Regions from separate parts of the Paenibacillus sp. Y5S-9 genome, predicted to be linked through region 1. Evidence: riboswitches for the same ligand, from Rfam matches in the RefSeq annotation. Region 1 holds a riboswitch; each other region holds the start of a gene.
The links. A riboswitch is a leader RNA that binds a small molecule or an ion and turns the genes downstream of it on or off. The one in region 1 is predicted to bind cyclic di-AMP.
Positions count from the first base shown of each region.

Region 2: another riboswitch for cyclic di-AMP. It lies ahead of V6669_RS10575 (C40 family peptidase); the one in region 1 lies ahead of V6669_RS00525 (C40 family peptidase).
Region 3: another riboswitch for cyclic di-AMP. It lies ahead of V6669_RS17500 (3D domain-containing protein); the one in region 1 lies ahead of V6669_RS00525 (C40 family peptidase).
Region 4: another riboswitch for cyclic di-AMP. It lies ahead of V6669_RS07170 (hypothetical protein); the one in region 1 lies ahead of V6669_RS00525 (C40 family peptidase).

Region 1 is NZ_CP145887.1:108,562-113,440, forward strand. Features, by position in the region: gene V6669_RS00515 (cytochrome c) at 1-178, opposite strand, end outside; gene V6669_RS00520 (GNAT family protein) at 329-823, opposite strand; gene V6669_RS00525 (C40 family peptidase) at 1,179-1,613, opposite strand; cyclic di-AMP (ydaO/yuaA leader) riboswitch at 1,653-1,790, opposite strand; gene V6669_RS00530 (hypothetical protein) at 2,036-2,887, opposite strand; gene V6669_RS00535 (M1 family metallopeptidase) at 2,898-4,879, opposite strand, start outside.
Region 2 is NZ_CP145887.1:2,350,994-2,355,872, forward strand. Features, by position in the region: gene V6669_RS10555 (xanthine phosphoribosyltransferase) at 1-408, shown strand, start outside; gene V6669_RS10560 (hypothetical protein) at 506-835, shown strand; gene V6669_RS10565 (hypothetical protein) at 955-1,173, shown strand; gene V6669_RS10570 (carboxymuconolactone decarboxylase family protein) at 1,315-1,644, shown strand; gene V6669_RS10575 (C40 family peptidase) at 1,717-2,181, opposite strand; cyclic di-AMP (ydaO/yuaA leader) riboswitch at 2,187-2,318, opposite strand; gene pelA (pectate lyase) at 2,738-3,703, shown strand; tRNA gene V6669_RS10585 (tRNA-Leu) at 3,840-3,924, shown strand; gene V6669_RS10590 (carbohydrate-binding protein) at 4,069-4,879, opposite strand, start outside.
Region 3 is NZ_CP145887.1:3,974,169-3,979,047, reverse strand. Features, by position in the region: gene V6669_RS17510 (ABC transporter substrate-binding protein/permease) at 1-1,084, shown strand, start outside; gene V6669_RS17505 (amino acid ABC transporter ATP-binding protein) at 1,071-1,793, shown strand; cyclic di-AMP (ydaO/yuaA leader) riboswitch at 2,010-2,206, shown strand; gene V6669_RS17500 (3D domain-containing protein) at 2,209-2,883, shown strand; gene V6669_RS17495 (polysaccharide deacetylase family protein) at 2,992-3,783, opposite strand; gene V6669_RS17490 (hypothetical protein) at 3,938-4,279, shown strand; gene V6669_RS17485 (PspA/IM30 family protein) at 4,392-4,879, shown strand, end outside.
Region 4 is NZ_CP145887.1:1,631,536-1,636,414, reverse strand. Features, by position in the region: gene V6669_RS07180 (Nramp family divalent metal transporter) at 1-1,104, shown strand, start outside; gene V6669_RS07175 (HAD family hydrolase) at 1,241-1,924, opposite strand; gene V6669_RS07170 (hypothetical protein) at 2,105-2,503, opposite strand; cyclic di-AMP (ydaO/yuaA leader) riboswitch at 2,619-2,794, opposite strand; gene V6669_RS07165 (glutathione peroxidase) at 3,167-3,646, shown strand; tRNA gene V6669_RS07160 (tRNA-Leu) at 3,793-3,875, opposite strand; gene V6669_RS07155 (urease accessory UreF family protein) at 4,301-4,879, shown strand, end outside.

The DNA.
Region 1 (4,879 bases):
GACAGGAGATACAATTGGCTTTGACCAGTGCTTCAGCCTGTCCGGCATCCAATGTTACTTCCGGCATGGTTGGTTTGGCTTCTTCAGCCACTTCTTCTTTCCCTGGAAGCGTAAACATTAAAACAATAGCTAAAGCGCATGCTGCAAAAAATACTCCGCTCATGATCCATTTGTGCATCCCTTATGTCCCCTCCAGAATGAAAGATCATCTAACCTGAAACTATCCATATCATTATAACGGAACCTGTACTGACATCATAGCATTTTGTGGGAATTTTTTGAACTAATCACATAACAAGGGGCAAATTTGGTTGTTTTACAATGGATTCTAACCGCGAGGCCCTTCATAAACCATACAGTGAAAGGGCTTCAAGCCGGTTGGGGTCTGTCGTTCGTATGTATCCTGGGTGACAAATCCACTCTTCAGATAGACTTGAATGGCACGAGCATTCCAAGTGAGTACTTCCAGATCAATCTCATTCGTGGGATTTCGGCGAATGGCTTCCTGTACAATGGCAGTGACAAAAGCTGTCCCTTGACCCTGACCACACAGCTCTGGATGCATGCCAAGGCCAATCCGGGTTACCCCTTCAAGTGGGAAGTATTGAGCAAATCCACATATACGATCGTTCTGATCCAGGACGATCGCATACTGCTCCTGCCGCAGCTGTGCATCTCCGAATTCCACTTCCAGAGCTTTCATCTGCTCCCAGGGGAGCCAGCTGTAGATATTGTAAGGCGGGTCATACTGCCAACTGCAGATAAGCTCCGCATGTTCTTCTCGCATGGGTACAACATGAAACGTTACTGGGGCTTTCTTCATACACCTGCATGCTCCTTTCCTTGAAACAGAACTCTTTGTCCACTCTACAAAAGAGCTGTTCATTTAGCAAGTCACTCTTCCCAAGAAAAAAAGTGAAACAAAAGTTCCGGTAATTCCGTTTATATTATAACGGGATGGGTAAAAACATCATAAGGGCACGGACGAACGAACGCAAAATGAACCTGTTGATTTCGCAGGATATGCGCCGAGTATAACTTGCAACATGAATAAGGATTGAAGCACAAAAAAACCGCCGGATACATTCCTGCGGAGAATGTACCGGGCGGTTCTGTTATGCTTCTTGCTTCGTTCCAGTATGGTTAATGGTTACAGCATCATGTTGCTCAGCTTGTCCCTAGTCAAGGGCCAGTGATTCATATGCGTCCGTGCTCATAATCCGTTTCGCGCCAACATAACGATTGGCCCAATAGCTTTCACTCAATGCACTGATCGTAACGCCTTTGGAAGAAGAGGAGTGTGCGAACTTTCCATCCCCTACAAAGATTCCTACATGAGATACGCCTTTACCTGTTGTATTGAAGAATACCAGATCGCCAGCTCTCATTTCCATGCGGGATACGGAATCGCCCATGTCGAATTGGGAACTGGATTGGCGTGCCAAATCAATACCCAATTTGTCGAATACATACCGTGTAAATCCGGAGCAGTCAAAGCCGTTAAGCGTTGTTCCCCCACTTTTGTATGTAGTTCCCATTGCTGAATCAATTACTGTGTTCATCTTTGAATCTGCGAATGCGCTACCTGCACCAAGGGATAATGCAAATGTGATGCTAAGTACAGCTGCGGTTAATTTCTTCTTGAACAAGAGATATTCCCCTTCCAACGCCTGCGAGGTTAGCTTAAGGATTCGGTTGAAGGTCCCCTATGATCCCTCTGTAGCAAGATCAATTCACCCATAACTGGTTCCCCCGCTTCCCAGGTGCCAGGAATTTGGCTATGCTAGTTATGCACCTGTGAAATCAAGAAATGACGATTTAATTTTAAGTAGTTACAAATATGAATGTAAAGATTACAAAGTTGTTACTAAAAACTCACTGCGATTATTGTAACAGAGGAGTACGGCTTTGGCAACGTTTAGCAACAAATTTAGCAAAAAAAACCTCGACCTTTGACGGGGAAAGGTTGAGGTTTGCCTATTTATAAGTACATATTAGGCCATAAGTTTAACATGTGATGGTAACAATTTTTAAACTATCTGCTCTCACCTTTGGACATTTTGGACTGCCATAATCGGAAATGGCTGCATATTTTCCACAGATTCAATAGACATCTCGCAAGTGGATACGTCTGTTGTAGTATAAGTCCGGTAAGTCCCGTTAATAACCATGAGGCTGAAGTGAATGCCCCGAAGATAAGCAGGTGAACTCCGCCCAGCAGGAGTGCAATACCGATTACGGCGATGAGATGACGCAGTGCAATCCAGAGTGCTTTGAGGGTACCGTGAGCCCCGCCTTCTCCTTCTGGTGCCGAAACACCGAACTGCATGTAGAGCACGGCATGGTGGATGATCCAACCATATACAATCCAGGCAGCAACATAAGGTATACCAGGCAAAAGTAATTGAAGGGAATGAAATCCGTCCATGAGAATCGAGTAGAGCTTCGGTATGAGCCAGTAGGCGGGCAGAAGTATCAATAATGTACGTATGGTGTGGAGCAGCAGCATCGGTTTCCACAGATTTTTGATTCCGCGGACGAAGGGGATGCGCTCTTCTGTAGAGTTAAAGTGTTGAAGTGAGTAGAGTAGTCCTGCCTGAATGAGGGGGCTGATCAACATGCGAACCAGCAGCATGCCCCCTAGAATCCATAGATAACGATGAACCTCCGGATGGGTAGACAGGTTAAGTTGGCTTTCCATTTTGAACAAAAGTGTACTCAGCTCCCCTGCATCAGCATCTGGATAGCGCAGGAGCAGTGGGATGACGGCCGATTGTACCATTCGATAGAAGAAATATCCCCAAATGAGTTGATAGAGAAATAAGAGTGCGGCAATGAACATATGCTGACGGACGAGAAACCAGCCTTCACGTATTTTTGCTTTCACCGTTTCCACCTCACCATGACAGACCTCCGAATATGGCTTCTATTAGTTTGGTTACACTCATGCTCCAGCGGGATTTTGCTTGCTCATCCAGTCCGGATTTCAGGAAATTGTTCATATGGCGGTTCTCCAGCACGATCGTGTACAGGGGATCGGTCATGGCCCAGGATACGGGGGATGTGTGAGTTAATTTATAGGTGATGCGATCTTCTTTGCCATTCCATTGTTTGGTGAGGATATGCCCGTCTTCAAAAGCAATGCGAACAGGAACGGCGTTGTAATCACTTCCTTTTTTTGCTATCGTCACGGATGACTCGTACCATGTTTGACCGTCTTTCTGTACGGGCGTAACACGAATCTGCTCTACAGCAAAGTCAGCCATCCCGTTACCATAGACGTATTGGTCAAAATAATCAGACCAGGAAGTACGGGTCACTTGTTCCACAACGTTTTGAAAATCAGCCGAAGTGGGATGTTTGAAGCGGTACTTCTTCACATAGGTAGAGAGAATGCGTTCCATCTTTTTTGCGCCGACTTGATGTTCGATACCAAGCAATACAAGTTTGCCACGTGTATAGACATTGGCTGCATACTCATTCTGTGAATCGAACTTCCAGGATTCTTGTGTTAAAGATGAAGGAGACGTAATCAGGCCCGATTGTACCGGCAGATTCGGAATCAATCCATATTCCTGCTCCATCAGTTTGTCTTCTGCATAAGAGGTGAACCCCTCATCCAGCCAGGCTTCCTCGAATTCGTTGCTGGCAACCATACCGTAGAAGTACTGGTGTCCGATCTCGTGGACTACGGTACGTTCCAGGTCATAACCTGGGGTAGTATCATCGGCTCCAAAGGCCGTAACTAGCGTAGGGTACTCCATACCTCCAGCACCGTTCCCCGCTTTGGGTGGAACTACGATGGATAAGGTAGCGTAAGGATAGGGGCCAAACCATTTGCTATAATTGGCTAGTGCGGCCTTCGCGGCGTAGAAATAACGTTCTTTCAGATCCTGATGAGCAGGGTCCAGATATAACTTGATTCGTACACCAGGCACATTGGGTGCAGAGAAGGGTTCCTCGGCGTAGACAAAATCCGGTGAAGCTGCCCAGGCAAAATCATGTACATCATCGGCATAGAATTGATAGACCTTTTCTCCATTCTTCACCACGGCTTGTTGCGTCGGAAATCCGGTAGCAGCAACTTTGTATGTTTCAGGCACCCGAATACGCACACTATATATACCGAAGTCGGCGTAAAACTCTGAATTGCCATGGTATTGGTGCAGATTCCAGCCTTCCGTTGTTCGTCCACGCCTGCCCACAGGTTCATAGGCACTTAATTTGGGAAACCATTGACCTGCCATGACAAAATTATCAGCAGTTCCCATTCGGGCAAAAATCTTCGGCAGATTCACTTCGAATCGGGTGTGGAGTGTGATGCTTTCCCCGCCTTTAACGGGTTTGGGCAGGCGTACTTTAATGAGGGTGGTGTCCTTGATATTTCCGTCATCTGGTTGCACATATTGCATCCGGTGCAGCAGAGAGAGCCCGTCCTCCGTTTTCATTTCGGTAATGTTCATGGAGCCATAACCATTGGTAGGCATGACATCACCCCGAAGCTTTCCACCGGATTCCTTCATAAAGGTGGTGTCAGCAGAAGAGAAGGCGTTGGGGTACATATGAAAGTAAAGCTCGCTGACGGTTTTTTTGCCTGGATGAGTCCAGGTGATCGTCTGAGTCCCTTCCAATACGTTTCCTTCGACCAGCTTCACATCCATGTGATATTCCACAACACGGTTGCTGTACACTTCGGCTGTAGGGGTCTGTACACTTTCTGGAGGTGCTGGGGTTGGAGCTATTGCCTTGGGCTTGCCCGATTCGGGGGCGAGTACTGGCAATTCTGAATGAGTTGAGCGATTATAACCCAGAGTGATCCATATCCCTCCGGCAAGTACACACAGGGCCAGGGATGCAGTGAGCCAGCTCTTGGCGCGTC
Region 2 (4,879 bases), 2.2 Mb from region 1:
TCCTCAGGGATTCCGGTTGCTTTTGCCGCAGCCTATGAACTTGGGGTGCCCCTTGTATTCGCCCGTCGCAAAAAAACACTTCTGGCTGATCCTGATGCTTACTGTGAACGCGTACCGTCCTTTACCAAAGGAATTGTAACTGACATTATGGTATCCCGTGAGTTCATTCATGAGAATGACCGTATTTTGTTCATTGATGATATCATTGCCAATGGAGATGCCGCTCGTGGCGTCATCAAAATTATCGAGCGTTCCGGTGCGGAACTCGTCGGATTCGGCGTTGTGGTCGAGAAAAGTTTCCAGGCAGGGGCACGAACGATTCGTGAACAGGGTATTCCGGTGGAAGCCTTGGTACGCATTCGTTCCCTGAACGATGGTACGGTACAATTTGACGATAACGAAATGTGACATTTTAAAGGAATAGGGCCTATTTTTTGAACTATGCCTTTGCATGACCGCGGATTTCATTTATAATGGGGTTATGTTAGGGAGAGGAGGCAACACCATGGGGAACCAACCGGCAACAGAACAATTTTTTAATGATAAGCTGGCGGAATCGAAAGTTCATTTTGAACGTGCCCTGGATTGTAAACATACGGAATTCGATGACCTTTATCCCTATATGATTGAACATCCTCAATTTTTCTGGTACAAACGCTATGTTGCCTGGTCAGAATTACTGACGATTGTAGGCTTGTGCGAAGAGTTGTCCTTCTCTTGGAAAGAACAATTTACACCGCATCAAGTGGAGTACCTTGAAGAACGTGTGATGTCCGCCAAAGTGCTTGATTTTTGGTTCGAGAAGAACGACAGCAAAGAGCACGCGCAGCGGTAACTTTCAGTCGGGACATAATTTCGAATGACATGACAGTCCAATACAGTCACGTGAGACCTAAATGACATTTCATTTAGGTCTCTTTTTGTAAATAAATTTGGAATATAGGAGCCATGAAGATGATCAGTGATACAGAACTGGACGCCCTGCGTCTGTCAGGTGAGAAAGTAAGAGTAGTACGGGACGAGCTGGAATCTAACGATGTAACCGGGATTGTTGTTGCCTGGGATGGCGAGCAGGTACTTATCCGTCGTCAGAATCGACGTGTCGTCAAGCTGGATCGCGGTTACCGATATCAGCTGTTTAGCGAGCCGCGCCAGAGTCCACTTAGTGAGTAACAGTTTATAATTATGGCAGAGCCATGAGCGTTAAATGTTTGGAATTACCATGATTTGTTGGCATAATTGACTCACTCGGGAGAGAAGATAGGTACAGTGAGGAAGATCTGTAACTATAGCCGAGAGGGTGTGCTACAAGCCATGACATTGATGAATGATAAAGTTCATGCCTACAAGGATCAGATTGGAGCATTAAGCGATGTACTGCCAGGTGTGGTGAAGTCATATCATGAGTTTACGGGAGAATGTTTCCAACCTGGCGTGATTGATGCCAAGACAAAACAGCTCATTGCGCTCGGCATTGGATTGTTTGCCAACAATGAGGTATGTACTTTCTACCATGTAGAAGAAGCCCGTGCCAAGGGCGCTACAGATCAGGAGATCATGGAGACCGTAGCCGTGGCCGGAGCTGTAGGAGGCGGACATGCTCTGTCTCAGGGCGCGATGCGAGTGCAGAAGGCGCTGCATTAGTAAGCAATGAAACATACATTTTAAGCACAAAAAAGGCATCCGGTTAATAACCGATGCCTTTTTGTATGTGAATCACATTTTTCCTAACATTTTATCATACATAAACTGTCCAGTTACCCGACGTGCTGTTACATAGCGGTCATTGAAGTATGGATTCGATAACTTTGTGATGCTTACACCTTTACTGCTGGAGGCATGAGCGAATTGTCCGCCGCCGATATATACACCTGTATGTGAAATGCCTTTGCCTGTTGTATTAAAGAACACCAGATCACCTGTCCGAACATTGCTTTTGGCTACCGGAGTACCTGCTTTGGCTTGCTGCTGAGAAGTACGTGGCAATTCAATGCTGTATTTGTTGAAAAGATATTTCATAAAACCAGAACAGTCAAAGCCGGCTACAGTCGTGCCACCCCATTTGTAAGGAATACCTGTCATGTTGTTCACTACGGAGTTGATACTGCTTGCCTCTGTGCTTGTTGCCCCGGATGTAAATAATACAGCTGCTCCAAAAATGGAGATAATCAGTTTTTTCAAAATCAATGTTCTCCCTTCGATGCCTACGGAGTTAGCTAAGGGTTCGGTAGAAGGTTCCCTATATTTCCTATGTATAAGAATAATTCACCCAAATTGGTTCCCCCGTTTTCAAACATGAAACTCGGCAATGAATAATTAAGTTTTTGTAACTATTTGAAACTATATTGCATAAATGCGTAATTGTCAAACCCATTTAAAACCCTTCGTAATACCTCAATGTTAGCGGAATTAAGGTTTTTATATGAAAGAAGGGATCAAGTTTGGGTATCATTCATGACAAAAACGTCATTATTGATTCGCTTAAGACGAATTTGGATAAATAAATAGGTTTGTCATGAGTTAAAAGAACTATTCCGTTATGTAGAATTAGAGATATTATATTCATTAAGTTGCATATATTGACAAAAATCGATTTTTTGCATATTATCTGAGTATCCAATCCACATATTGGATTAAAATTGATTTTATTATGCGATAAATACAAATAAAGGAGGTTTGTGGAAGCTTATCATAGGTAAAGTAGAAGTGGCAGATTTATAAAAACGAACATAGGAGAGTGTTACATTTGAAAGCGAAGAAAATAATTACTTTTGTCCTGGCATGTACGATGGTGGTGTTCTCAGCAGTTGGAATGGCAGTTCTCCCTGTAGGGACGGTATCTGCTGCGGATGCATCGGGTACTACAGCGAGTATTTCTGATATTTTGAAGAACCAGCTGCCGGATGGAGGTTGGAGAAAAGATTATAAACAGACAAGTGGAGAGTGGGCGAAGTCCACGATAGACAACAAGGCTACATACTCAGAAATTAGAAGATTGGCGAAGGAATTCAAAAAGACGAATGATCCGCGATACTCCACAGCTGCAATCAAAGGAATTAACTTTTTGATCAACATGCAGTATTCAAACGGCGGATGGCCACAAGTCTACCAAAGCTCCGGATATCACAAACATATTACCTACAATGATGATGCCATGATTAATGTAATGATCATGCTCGATGAAGTAGCGACACGCAAAGGTGATTTCTCGTTTATCGACAGCACACTTGCTAACCGCAGTAAAAATTCAGTTGCCAAAGGTGTGGAGGCGATTCTGAATACACAAGTCGTTTCAGGTGGTAAGCTGACAGCATGGGGACAACAACATGATTCCAGTTCCCTTAAACCAGCGAGCGCAAGAATCTACGAAGTGCCATCGCTGACAGCTGGAGAAAGTGTAACAATCGTTAAATTCCTGAAAACGAGACCTGCTAACTCTAAAATCACAGCATCCATTAAAGGAGCGGAGGCTTGGTTTAACAAGGTGAAAATTACGGGTTACAAGTATGAAAGAGCTAATGGAGATAGTAAAATTATCGCTGATTCCAAAGCTGCACCAATTTGGGCACGCTTCTATGAGATCGGAACAGATAAACCAATCTTTATTGGTCGCGACGGGGTAGTTAAATACAAATTAAGTGATATTGATAAAGAAAGAAGAGGCGGTTATGCATGGTATGGCAACTGGCCTTCCAAGCTTTAATTTGTAGTTAAAGGTAAAGCCCGAATCTATCTACGTCTGGTTCGGGTTTTATTGTTATTATTTTCAGTGTTGACATGATAGATTCCGCATGATATATTATTTCTTGTCGCCGATATTGATGGCGGAGATACAATATGCGGTCGTGGCGGAATTGGCAGACGCGCACGGTTCAGGTCCGTGTGGGCTAACCCCCCGTGGAGGTTCGAGTCCTCTCGACCGCATCTAACAAAAAAACTCCTTAAGCTAACGCTTAAGGAGTTTTTTTTGCATTTTTTGATATAACACTAACTTTAGACTTGAGTATCCAAGAGGTTAGTGCTTAGCTGCATGTACAGCAAATGTCTTCCATCAGCCCTAAGGAACGTTTATTGCGCTGCGGTAACATTAATGCTGTCAATATTCGGTCCTTCCGATCCGGTGGTAACCACTTTCAATGTATTGGTCCCCGTGTTCATGGGGACCTGTATTGTTTTTTCAACCCAAGTGGACCAGCTTCCCGTAGCCGGAAAGGGCTCGTTGCTGATAACTTTGGTTCCGTTCACAAAAATGTCGAGGTTCCGTGTTCCACTTTCCAGCGCATAACGAAACTTTACGTTTTTGGTACCTGTTGTAGCATTATTAATGCCGTTCCATTGAATGGCTGAACCAGTCATCGCATTGAAGTTAACATACCCGGAGCCAGTGTAACCGGGGTAGATTGTTTCAATGGCAGCTTCCGTAAGTGATGTTCCGGTCTCAGCTTCATACGTAGTGCCACTGCCTGTATTCCCGCCGCTATTTCCGCCAGTAATGTTGGCAACAAATGTTGTTACGCTCTGAGGCGGGAGCTGTGCTGTGAAGGCTCCATTGGATACGGTAAGCGGGGTTCCGCTTGCCAGGTTTCGACTGCTGTCCGTAATCCATGAGGACACAGTGGAGGCATTACCATTCTGCAGAACGAATTTTTGGCTTGTGGCTGAAGTTCCACGGTTAATCGCCACGACGACAACTTTGTTATCACCTTTGTAGGCTGAGACAAAGGTGTTCGTATCCGGATTTTTCGTTGCGTCGACTCGCAGGTAGCCTGGACGCACGAATTTGGAGAAATGAGCCATATTATATCCGCGTTTGCTTATGGTACCGTCCTCTTTCATCGGACCATACTGTCTGCGGATGTACCACCACACATAGGCCTGG
Region 3 (4,879 bases), 3.1 Mb from region 1:
ACAAGTGATTATGGTTCGCAATGTGGATAAAGACAAATATCCAACCATGGCAGAACTTGAAAATGCGAAGATTGGCGTTCAGAAAGGCTCCATTCAGGAAACGATCGGACAGAGTATTCCAGGAGCGAAGCTTACTGCGCTGGATAAAATCTCGGATATTGTGCTTCAACTGCAAACAAAACGCATTGACGCGGCAATCGTTGAAGATACCGTTGCTGCAGGTTATCTGGACGATATCATTGGACTTGCTGCTGCTGTTCCGGACGAAGAGCAAGCAGAAGCGGCAATCGGGATTCGTAAAGGTAATACCGAGCTGCTAGCTGCAGTAAATGGAACACTGGAGCGACTGAAAAGTGAAGATAAAATCAATCAGATGGTGACGGACGCCAGCCTCTTGATGGCGGATAAAGCGAACAAATCACAAAATATTTTCCAAGTATTCTGGGAGTACAAAAGTTTCTATGCTACAGGTGTAGGATACACACTTCTGTTGTCTGCACTTGGGGTTATCTTCGGGGTAATTATTGGATTGATCATCTGTTTGTTCCGTTTGCATGACGCCGCAATCTTGCGCTGGATTGGTACAGCTTACGTTGAAGTGATTCGTGGCACACCGATGCTGGTACAATTAATGATTATTTACTATGGTTTTTCTCTGAGCTTTGGCATTAACTTTACTGCACTTCAGGCAGGTATCATTACACTTTCAATCAATAGTGGTGCCTATCTGGCGGAGATTTTCCGTGCAGGTATCCAAGGTGTGGATCGTGGTCAGTTGGAGGCAGCTCGTTCCTTAGGTATGGGAAGAGGCGATGCGATGCGTTATATCATATTGCCACAGGCCTTCAAAGCTGTATTACCTGCGATCGGTAATGAATTCATTACCATCATCAAGGAATCCTCCATTATCTCGGTTATCGGTATGGTGGACATTATGTATCAGGCAAGTGTGGTCAAAAACATTACGTATCAAGGCTTGAGTCCATTTTTGATTGCAGCAGCCATCTACTTTGTATTAACGTTCATTTTGTCCAAGCTGCTGGGACGACTGGAAAGGAAGTTGAGTGCAAGTGATAGACGTTAGACAATTACACAAATCTTATGGTAATAACGATGTGCTTAAGGGCATTAACGTGACAATTGGCAAAGGTGAGGTTGTCGTGGTCATCGGTCCTTCCGGTTCAGGTAAAAGTACTTTCTTGCGTTGTCTGAATCTGCTGGAACAGCCTACCTCAGGAGAGATTGATTTTGAAGGTGTGTCAATTACGGACCCCAAGCACAACATTAATGCAACTCGTGAGAAAATGGGCATGGTGTTCCAGCATTTCAACCTGTTCCCACACAAAACGGTACAGCAAAACATCACGATTGCTCCGATTAAAGTGAAGAAACAATCCACTCAGGAAGCGGAGAAAATTGCCGCTGATCTGCTTAACACCGTGGGCTTGTACGATAAAAAAGATACATTCCCGAATCAGCTGTCCGGTGGACAGAAGCAGCGGATCGCCATTGCTAGAGCATTGGCCATGCAGCCGCATGTGATGCTGTTTGACGAGCCTACTTCGGCACTGGACCCCGAGATGGTTGGCGAAGTGCTGGATGTCATGAAACGTCTTGCAGAAGGCGGGATGACGATGGTCATCGTAACACATGAGATGGGTTTTGCACGTGAAGTGGGAGACCGAATCCTGTTCATGGATGGCGGGGTTATTGTGGAAGAGGGAACACCTGATGAGGTATTTGGAGCTCCAAAAAATTCACGTACACGTGATTTTCTTGCCAAAGTACTCTAAATGAAGTGTCAAATAGCGTTACTGACTTCGAGTCGGTAACGCTATTTTTTTGTGCGTATTAATCACTTATAGATTTGAAAAGTAACTTTTCTGTTACCAAATGTAAAGGAATCGGGTCGTCCAACATTTCTAAAGTATCCTGTATTCTTACATATGCTTACATGTTAAAACCATTTGGTAAGAATTACTACAAGTTCAGGTTACAAAATTGTGATATATTGAACTCTGCCGAAACTTCCGGACAGGAAGTGCGGGGGATGTAACGATGCAGATTGTGCAGGGGGAAGATCTACAGCACACTGCTTGGGGTGAATTAGGGGTACATAACGTTTCAAATGTAATGAAGAACCTATAGGGTGGGCTCCTCATCCGAATCCGACAACTAACTTCGCAGGCACAATGAGGGAGGAAGACCATGATTAACAAGAAACGTATAGCCAAAACAGCAGTAGCATTATTGACAACAGCAATGCTCATTCAAGCCGTTCCGGCTCACGCCGATTCAGTTCATGTGGCCAAAGAAGGGGATACCTTCTACACCTTATCAAAACAATATGGAGTAGCAATCAACACGTTGGTTAAAGCGAACAACGACATTTCGCCTTACAACATTTATGGTGGTTTGAAAATTACGATTCCCGGTAAGGCAAACAATGTAGCAGCAGCTGCGGCAACGGAGAGCAAGACCCAAGCGAAGACTGTTACTACAGCAAGCTTGGACGTTAACACAGATAACAAAGTTGTTCAGGCTTGGGGTAAAACATTCGATTACAGCAAAGCTGTGAACGTAAAAGCAACGGCATACTCTGCAGATCCGTCTGAAAATGGAGGATGGGGTGCTGTGGATTACTTCGGCAATGATCTTGAACTGGGTACGATCGCAGTTGATCCAAGTGTGATTCCACTCGGAACCAAAGTACTGGTAACCGGTCACAGCCATCCGGGATTGCCAAAACAGGCTTTTGTAGCTACAGCTCGTGATGTGGGCGGTGCAATCAAGGGTCACCGGATTGATATCTTTATCCCGGGTAGCAAACAGTCTGTAAGCACATTTGGTTTTCAGGATATCGAGCTGTACATTCTGAAGTAGAGAGATCATAACATTTAAAATGAATTCAAACAGGGTGTCTGCCAGTCGCTAATCTGCGATTGAACAGCACCCTTTTAATATTCGCATTTATTTGTTATCACGGTCATCCTAATCTTTGGCCTTTGGCAATCCCAACATCTCGTCCAAGGTGACCAGTTCATATCCCCGGTTACGCAGTTCTTCAATGATTTCAGGCAATGCCTCAATCGTACCGTTCAGGTTAGATCCCACACCGCCTCCTGCATGTTGCAGAACGATGGAGCCAGGTTTCACAGCAGATAGGATGTTATCCTTCACCTCTTCCTTGGAGAGGCCTTTCCAGTCCAGTGAGTCAACATTCCAGTTCACAATGCTATAGTGTTGTCTAGCAGCCCATTGCAGCTGTTCTTCATTAATGTCTCCATAAGGCGGCCGAATCATCTTGGGCGTATATCCCGCTAAATGTCGAATAATATCCCCGGTATGTAAAATTTGTTTGCGAAAGGCATTCATCGACAGCTTACTGAATTCAGGATGATTGTAGCTGTGATTACCAACCATATGCCCTTCCTTAACGATGCGTTTCACCAGATCCGGATGTTTCTCAGCACGACTACCCACGATGAAGAATGTAGCTCTGACATTGTATTTCTTCAATACATCCAGCACTTGTGGAGTAAACCGTGGATCAGGTACATCATCAAAAGTCAGTGCAACCTTCTTTGTTGAAGGACCATTGGTTTTGAACGTATCGGCATATTTTTGACGTAACTGTCCCAATGTCAGTTGTTCTTCTTCAGCAGAATCCGAACCTGATACTGATTCAATTGACGGGCTTGAAACATCCCGCGATGAAACTGGAGCATGATATCCCCCGAGAAAAATAACGATAACCATCAGCATAATGAGGCGTACGCGCATAATAACAGCCTCCTTTTCCAAAATGACGTTCTCCTTGGTATGCCCGGGGGTTCCATAAAATATGCGTAGTGTGAGAAGTTTCATTGCGGATTTAGCTTATGACAGCCATAATTCCTCCATATATAACATATAGAAAAGGATAGGTGGATAGGATATGAGTACATATGATTTGAAATCCATACGTTTACAGGTGATTGAAGCAGGAGAGGATAAGGTTTTTCTCGTTACCGGAGGAAAGGCGCATATTGGCGCCGTAGCCACGTTCTACGTGGATCATGAGCGCGTAAGCGGGACGACGGTACATATTCCTGGGCATAAGGAACAAGAGCTGTGTGAGCGGCTTGCCCGAAAGGCTGCCCTGCAGCTGAAAGTAACCGTTACGGTGATCATGGGTATCCATTTTGATTCCATCACGCGGATGCAGATCGACGAAATCGTGCAGACTGCAGAGAGGCTGATGGAGGATCATCTGAACAACGATAAAAGATCTTCCTAACATAAAGAGCAATCGCATGTTTTGATTTTATTTGCTAAAATTGAAACGAGTTGTAGATTGTTACGTATGTATGTTTATATACGATGTAATATCGACTAGGAGGAATAACATAATGTCCATTTTCAAACGATTGCGTGATTTAACAATGTCTAACGTTAACGCCATTATTGACAAGGCGGAAGATCCAATCAAGATGACGGACCAATATATCCGTGACATGCAAGAGGATCTGGAAGATGCGGAGAAAGCAGTAGCTCAACAGATCGCCATTGAGAAGAAGTTCAAGCAGTTATTCGAAGAGCAGGAAGCACTTGTGAAGAAACGTGAAGAGCAGGCGCATACGGCGGCACGTGCTCAGAATCTGGATTTGGCTCGACGTGCTCTGGAAGAGAAAAAGGCCGCTGAAGAGAAGATGGCTGAGTACAAAACCAGCTATGACCAAAACAAGGCTTCTGCAGATAACCTGCGTGGCAAGCTCGACGAGATGCGTAAGCAACTGACTCAAATGAAGAACAAACGCGAAACACTGGTAGCCCGCTACAATGCAGCAAAAGCCCAAACGGAAATCAACAAAGCGTTGAATGGGTTTGGCTCTGATAC
Region 4 (4,879 bases), 1.5 Mb from region 1:
TCGAACCTGATGGCCGTTGTACTTCAATCATTAGCTGGAAAGCTCGGCATCGTTACTGGACGGGATCTGGCCCAAGCCTGTCGTGAACGATTCAGCATGCCTGTTGTCATGATGTTATGGATTCTGTGTGAACTCGCCATTGCAGCTACCGATCTGGCTGAGGTCATAGGTTCTGCCATCGCGTTAAAGCTGTTATTTAACATCCCCATGTTATACGGCGTGATCATCACCGCAGTTGATGTACTCCTGATTCTTGTACTGCAAAACAAAGGATTCCGCGCTTTGGAAACACTTGTCATTGTGCTGATGGCGACCATTGCCCTCTGCTTCGGGATTGACCTTTTCCTGGCAAAACCGGATATGGGCGGTGTTCTCCATGGTTTTGTACCAAATGTTGAGATTCTACAAAACCCGGCTATGCTCTATATCGCCATTGGTATTATAGGGGCAACCGTGATGCCGCATAATCTGTACCTGCATTCTTCCATTGTGCAGACCCGTCAGATTGAACAGACACCACAGGGTAAAAAAGAAGCTATTCGGTACTCGACCATGGACTCGACAATCGCACTGACACTTGCCCTGTTCATCAATGCGGCCATCCTGATTGTATCTGCTGCTGTATTCCACAGTGCTGGTATGACGCAGGTTGCCGAGATCGCAGATGCCTACCATCTGCTGACACCTCTATTGGGTACCACGGTTGCAAGTGTCCTGTTCGGTGTGGCGCTGTTAGCATCAGGTCAGAACTCTACCCTAACAGGTACACTTGCCGGGCAGATTGTTATGGAAGGTTTCCTGAACATTCGAATTCCGGCTTGGCTGCGCAGACTGGTCACACGTCTGATCGCCATCATCCCGGCGGTAATTGTCACAGCCATTGCAGGAGAACATGGCACAGAAGAACTGCTCATTTTGAGCCAGGTCGTGCTGTCGCTTCAATTGCCCTTTGCTGTAATTCCCCTGGTGATGTTCACGAGTGATAAAAAAAGCATGGGTGCATTCGCCAACAAATTGTGGCTCAAAATCATCTCATGGGTCATTGCCGCGATTATCGTTGTGCTGAATGTATATCTGATCATTCAGACGATTCGGTTATTCTAATCTCGTTTTTATCGACCAAATACTAAAAAGGCTGATCAACTCCGGTATTCAATACCAAGTTGATCAGCCTTTATTGTTGCAGTACAGCAACGTGTTTCCTTTTATAGTAAAACGCTAAACTCTAATAAACAATTATCTAATCCTGATTGGGCACCAGTAACGGCAGGAGTTCATCCAATGAGTCAACAGTCCAATCCGCACGTTCCTCATCCGATCGGTCTGGCTGGAATCTTCCGTAACCCTGCATAATTCGAATCGTAAGCATGCCCAGCTTCCGAGCAGGTATAATGTCGTTGTCGATCCGATCCCCAACCATGACGGCTTCCTCCGGTTCACAGCCGGCCTGTTTCAAGGCTACAGCGTATAACTCAGGGTCTGGCTTGGACACACCTTCTTCAGCAGAACAGGCGAGAACGTCAACATACTTCCGCAAGCCGTAGCTCTCCAGTCTTTCTTCCGTTCCGGGACTCTGATTGGCAATGATGCCAATGCGATAATGCCGTGACAACTGCTGAAGAACGGAATCCGCTGAAGGAAAAGGACGTTCAAGATCTTTTTGAAACTTCAACTTGTCCTGAATCTGTTTCTGGTGTCCCTCGTCTTCAACGAAGGTGCGAATCGCCACTCTCATAGGCCATTGCTCATATTTCTGGTAACAGTTCGCGAACAGTTCGCGTACCGCCTCAATTGTCACCGGATACCCCAAAGCACAGGCTTCACGGACGAACTGTCCGATAATATCATCAACCGGCTCCCATTCATCCACCAGTGTATCTCCAACATCAAAAAACAACCACTTTAATCCACCCACATCCGGCACGCCAATTCCTCCTTGTAAGCCACAGGCAATCTAAAAGTTCGTGTTCAAAAAGTCTTGAACTACCTTTAAAACCATAAAAAAGAAGACTCACCATCTTGCATGAGTCTCCTCAAACTTCCGTTTATCGATACATTCAATTATAACAGGCACCTTACACCTGAGCAATCACAAGCTATGGCATTAACCATTGAGGAGAAAGCCAACTTCCCCATTGAGCGAATATACAATCCGGTCTGCGCCCATGCCCCGATAGATGCCCTTAGGATGACTCTGCTCCGTAATGACGCACAGGGATTTCGATGTCCATGAACGGCAGATCTGTAAATAACGACAGGTCAGATTCAGGCTGTTCTCAAAAATAAACACGTTGCCTACGCTGCCCTGCGGCAAAAACCATTTTTGAGCTGCAGCCGTATTCATGCGAATGACATGTTCGACTCCGATTCTACGGAGTCTACGCTCTTCCCCTGCACTGTTGGTTAGAACGGCAAACGGCATTTTTTTGTACATTAGTAATTTGATAAATTTACGTCCTGCTTCATTTGGAGCAGTCACTAAGATCATCTCAGTATCCATCATTCGTTCCTCCCTTGGCGTGAAAAGACAACAAAAAAGAAGCGTGGGGGACCAAGGCCTCCCGAACGCTTCTTAAAGAATCCATGGCGAAAAGACCATGAACCAGCGTACGGCTTGTTGCCTCTCCCTTTAACGCTTACGAGGTTAGCTGACGGATTCGGGCGCGAGAGTCGCCCTATTTCCGGCTGTCACCGGAAAATTCACCCCATGAATGCCTACTGTCCTGGACAGCGCATTCTGTTGGTTCCCCCGTTTTCCACTCATCAATGAATGGAAACTCAGCGATTAAAACATCGTTCGTATATCTTAAGGATAAGATCGAGCGATATTATCGTTTGTTTCGTTTTTCAGGTACAATTTAGTTTAAATTGAAATTACGTTATGAATCATACACCCGTGCCATGATGGTGTAAAGTCCGCACAGATCACCGAATCGACAGATTTTCGGCAATACTCACATATAATAGCGCTTACAACAAGGTCATACTCTATCCATCTCTTTAAATCTATCTAATTCTCACTCTGACGAAAATCACTTCGCAATTCATTCACGTATTCTGCACAACTTGCCTATTTTGATGCTTTTAACACCACATTAGTTTTGCAATATTTAATTGCAACCAATATAATAGAAGATATAAGAGTAAATAAATGGAGGCGATTTAGATGACAATCTACGATTACAAAGTGAATACCCTTCGCGGTCAAGAAGTTGAAATGTCCGACTACCGTGACAAAGTGCTCCTGATTGTGAATACGGCAAGCTCATGCGGACTTACCCCTCAATTCAAAGGTCTGCAAGAATTGCAAGACAAGTTCCAGGATGCGCCATTTGAAGTCCTTGGTTTTCCAAGTAACCAGTTTGCACAGGAAAAAGGTTCTTCCGATGATATTGCCGAGTTCTGTCAGATGAATTATGGCGTAAGCTTCCCTATGTTTGAGAAAATTGATGTGAACGGCTCAAGCGCTCACCCTCTCTTCCAGCACCTTAGCACAGAAGCTCCTGGCCTGCTCGGCTCCAAAGCAATCAAATGGAATTTCACCAAATTCCTTGTGGATCAGAACGGACAGGTCATTAAACGGTATGCTCCCAAAACAACACCGGACAAGATTGAAGAAGATATCAAGAACTTGCTGCAAAAATAATACATTGGCCACCCGTAGCCGGAAGGTAGAGCACCATTGCCCCGGTAATGGATGGCCTTTTTTCTCAACTTTGATGTCAGACTGTTAAAAAAACAAAAAAAGAAGCTTTCCATTAATGGAAAGCTTCTTCTTAATCGTTCATATGATGCGGTCGAGAGGACTCGAACCTCCACGGGCATACGCCCACTACCCCCTCAAGATAGCGTGTCTGCCATTCCACCACGACCGCATGTCGTAAATAATCGGCAACAGAATTGATTATACCGGGTTCAGAACTAAAAGTAAAGTATTTTTTAATACTTCTTTTACAGCTAGGCATTTTCCACAAAAAACGCATATTCTCGTCATCTTTACCCATGAACTGCATACATTAGATTTGATCCCCTCCTTTCCGGATTGAGCTGATCTTATTGATTCATTTATATCTAGTCCTCCCTGCACTTCGCAGATATTTAACCTTATATGTTATATAAAATAACACAAATATTGAATCCCAGATTTAATCCATTAAATTTCACGGATACTATTGACAAAAAGCGGACATTTATGGGATGATAACTATCATATAATTCGGATTTTTGAACATAAAGCAATCAAAAAGGAATATAAATGTCACTTTAAGTGACATTTAACGAACACAGGAGGCGAATGATTGTGAACCGTGGGAATAAGCTGCTCGATTATGTCAAACTGCTTGATTCCTCTATTCAGGTTGGAGGGTTCACCCATTCCTTCGGCATGGATATCCATATCAGGGAGGGTACCATTCGTAATGCTGAAGATCTCGAATCATTCATGCGTTGTCAGTTGCATCCGAGCATCGTTCGTCTAGAAGGTATGGCCATCAAAGGCATCTATACCGCAGCAGATCACAAGGATACATGGCGGATAGCTCTAATCGACAAGCTCGTCCATGTTCAGCGAACCCCTGGAGATCTCAGAGAACAAGCTGCCGCCATGGGTAAACGATTGATCAGACTTGCACGCGCTCTGCACCCCTGGATTGAATTCAGCCAGCTCGAACAGATCTTTGCCAAATACGATTCGGTTGGCTGCCTCTCCACTGTTCACGCATGGATTAACCACCACCTCGACATCCCGGTCGAGGAGGCGGTCCTTGGTTACCTGCATTCAGCCATGAATGCCTGCATAACCGAAGCCTCCAAAGTCATTCCCCTGAACAACGATACAACCAAGGATCTGATGGTCCGCCTGGCCACAGATCTGGAGAAT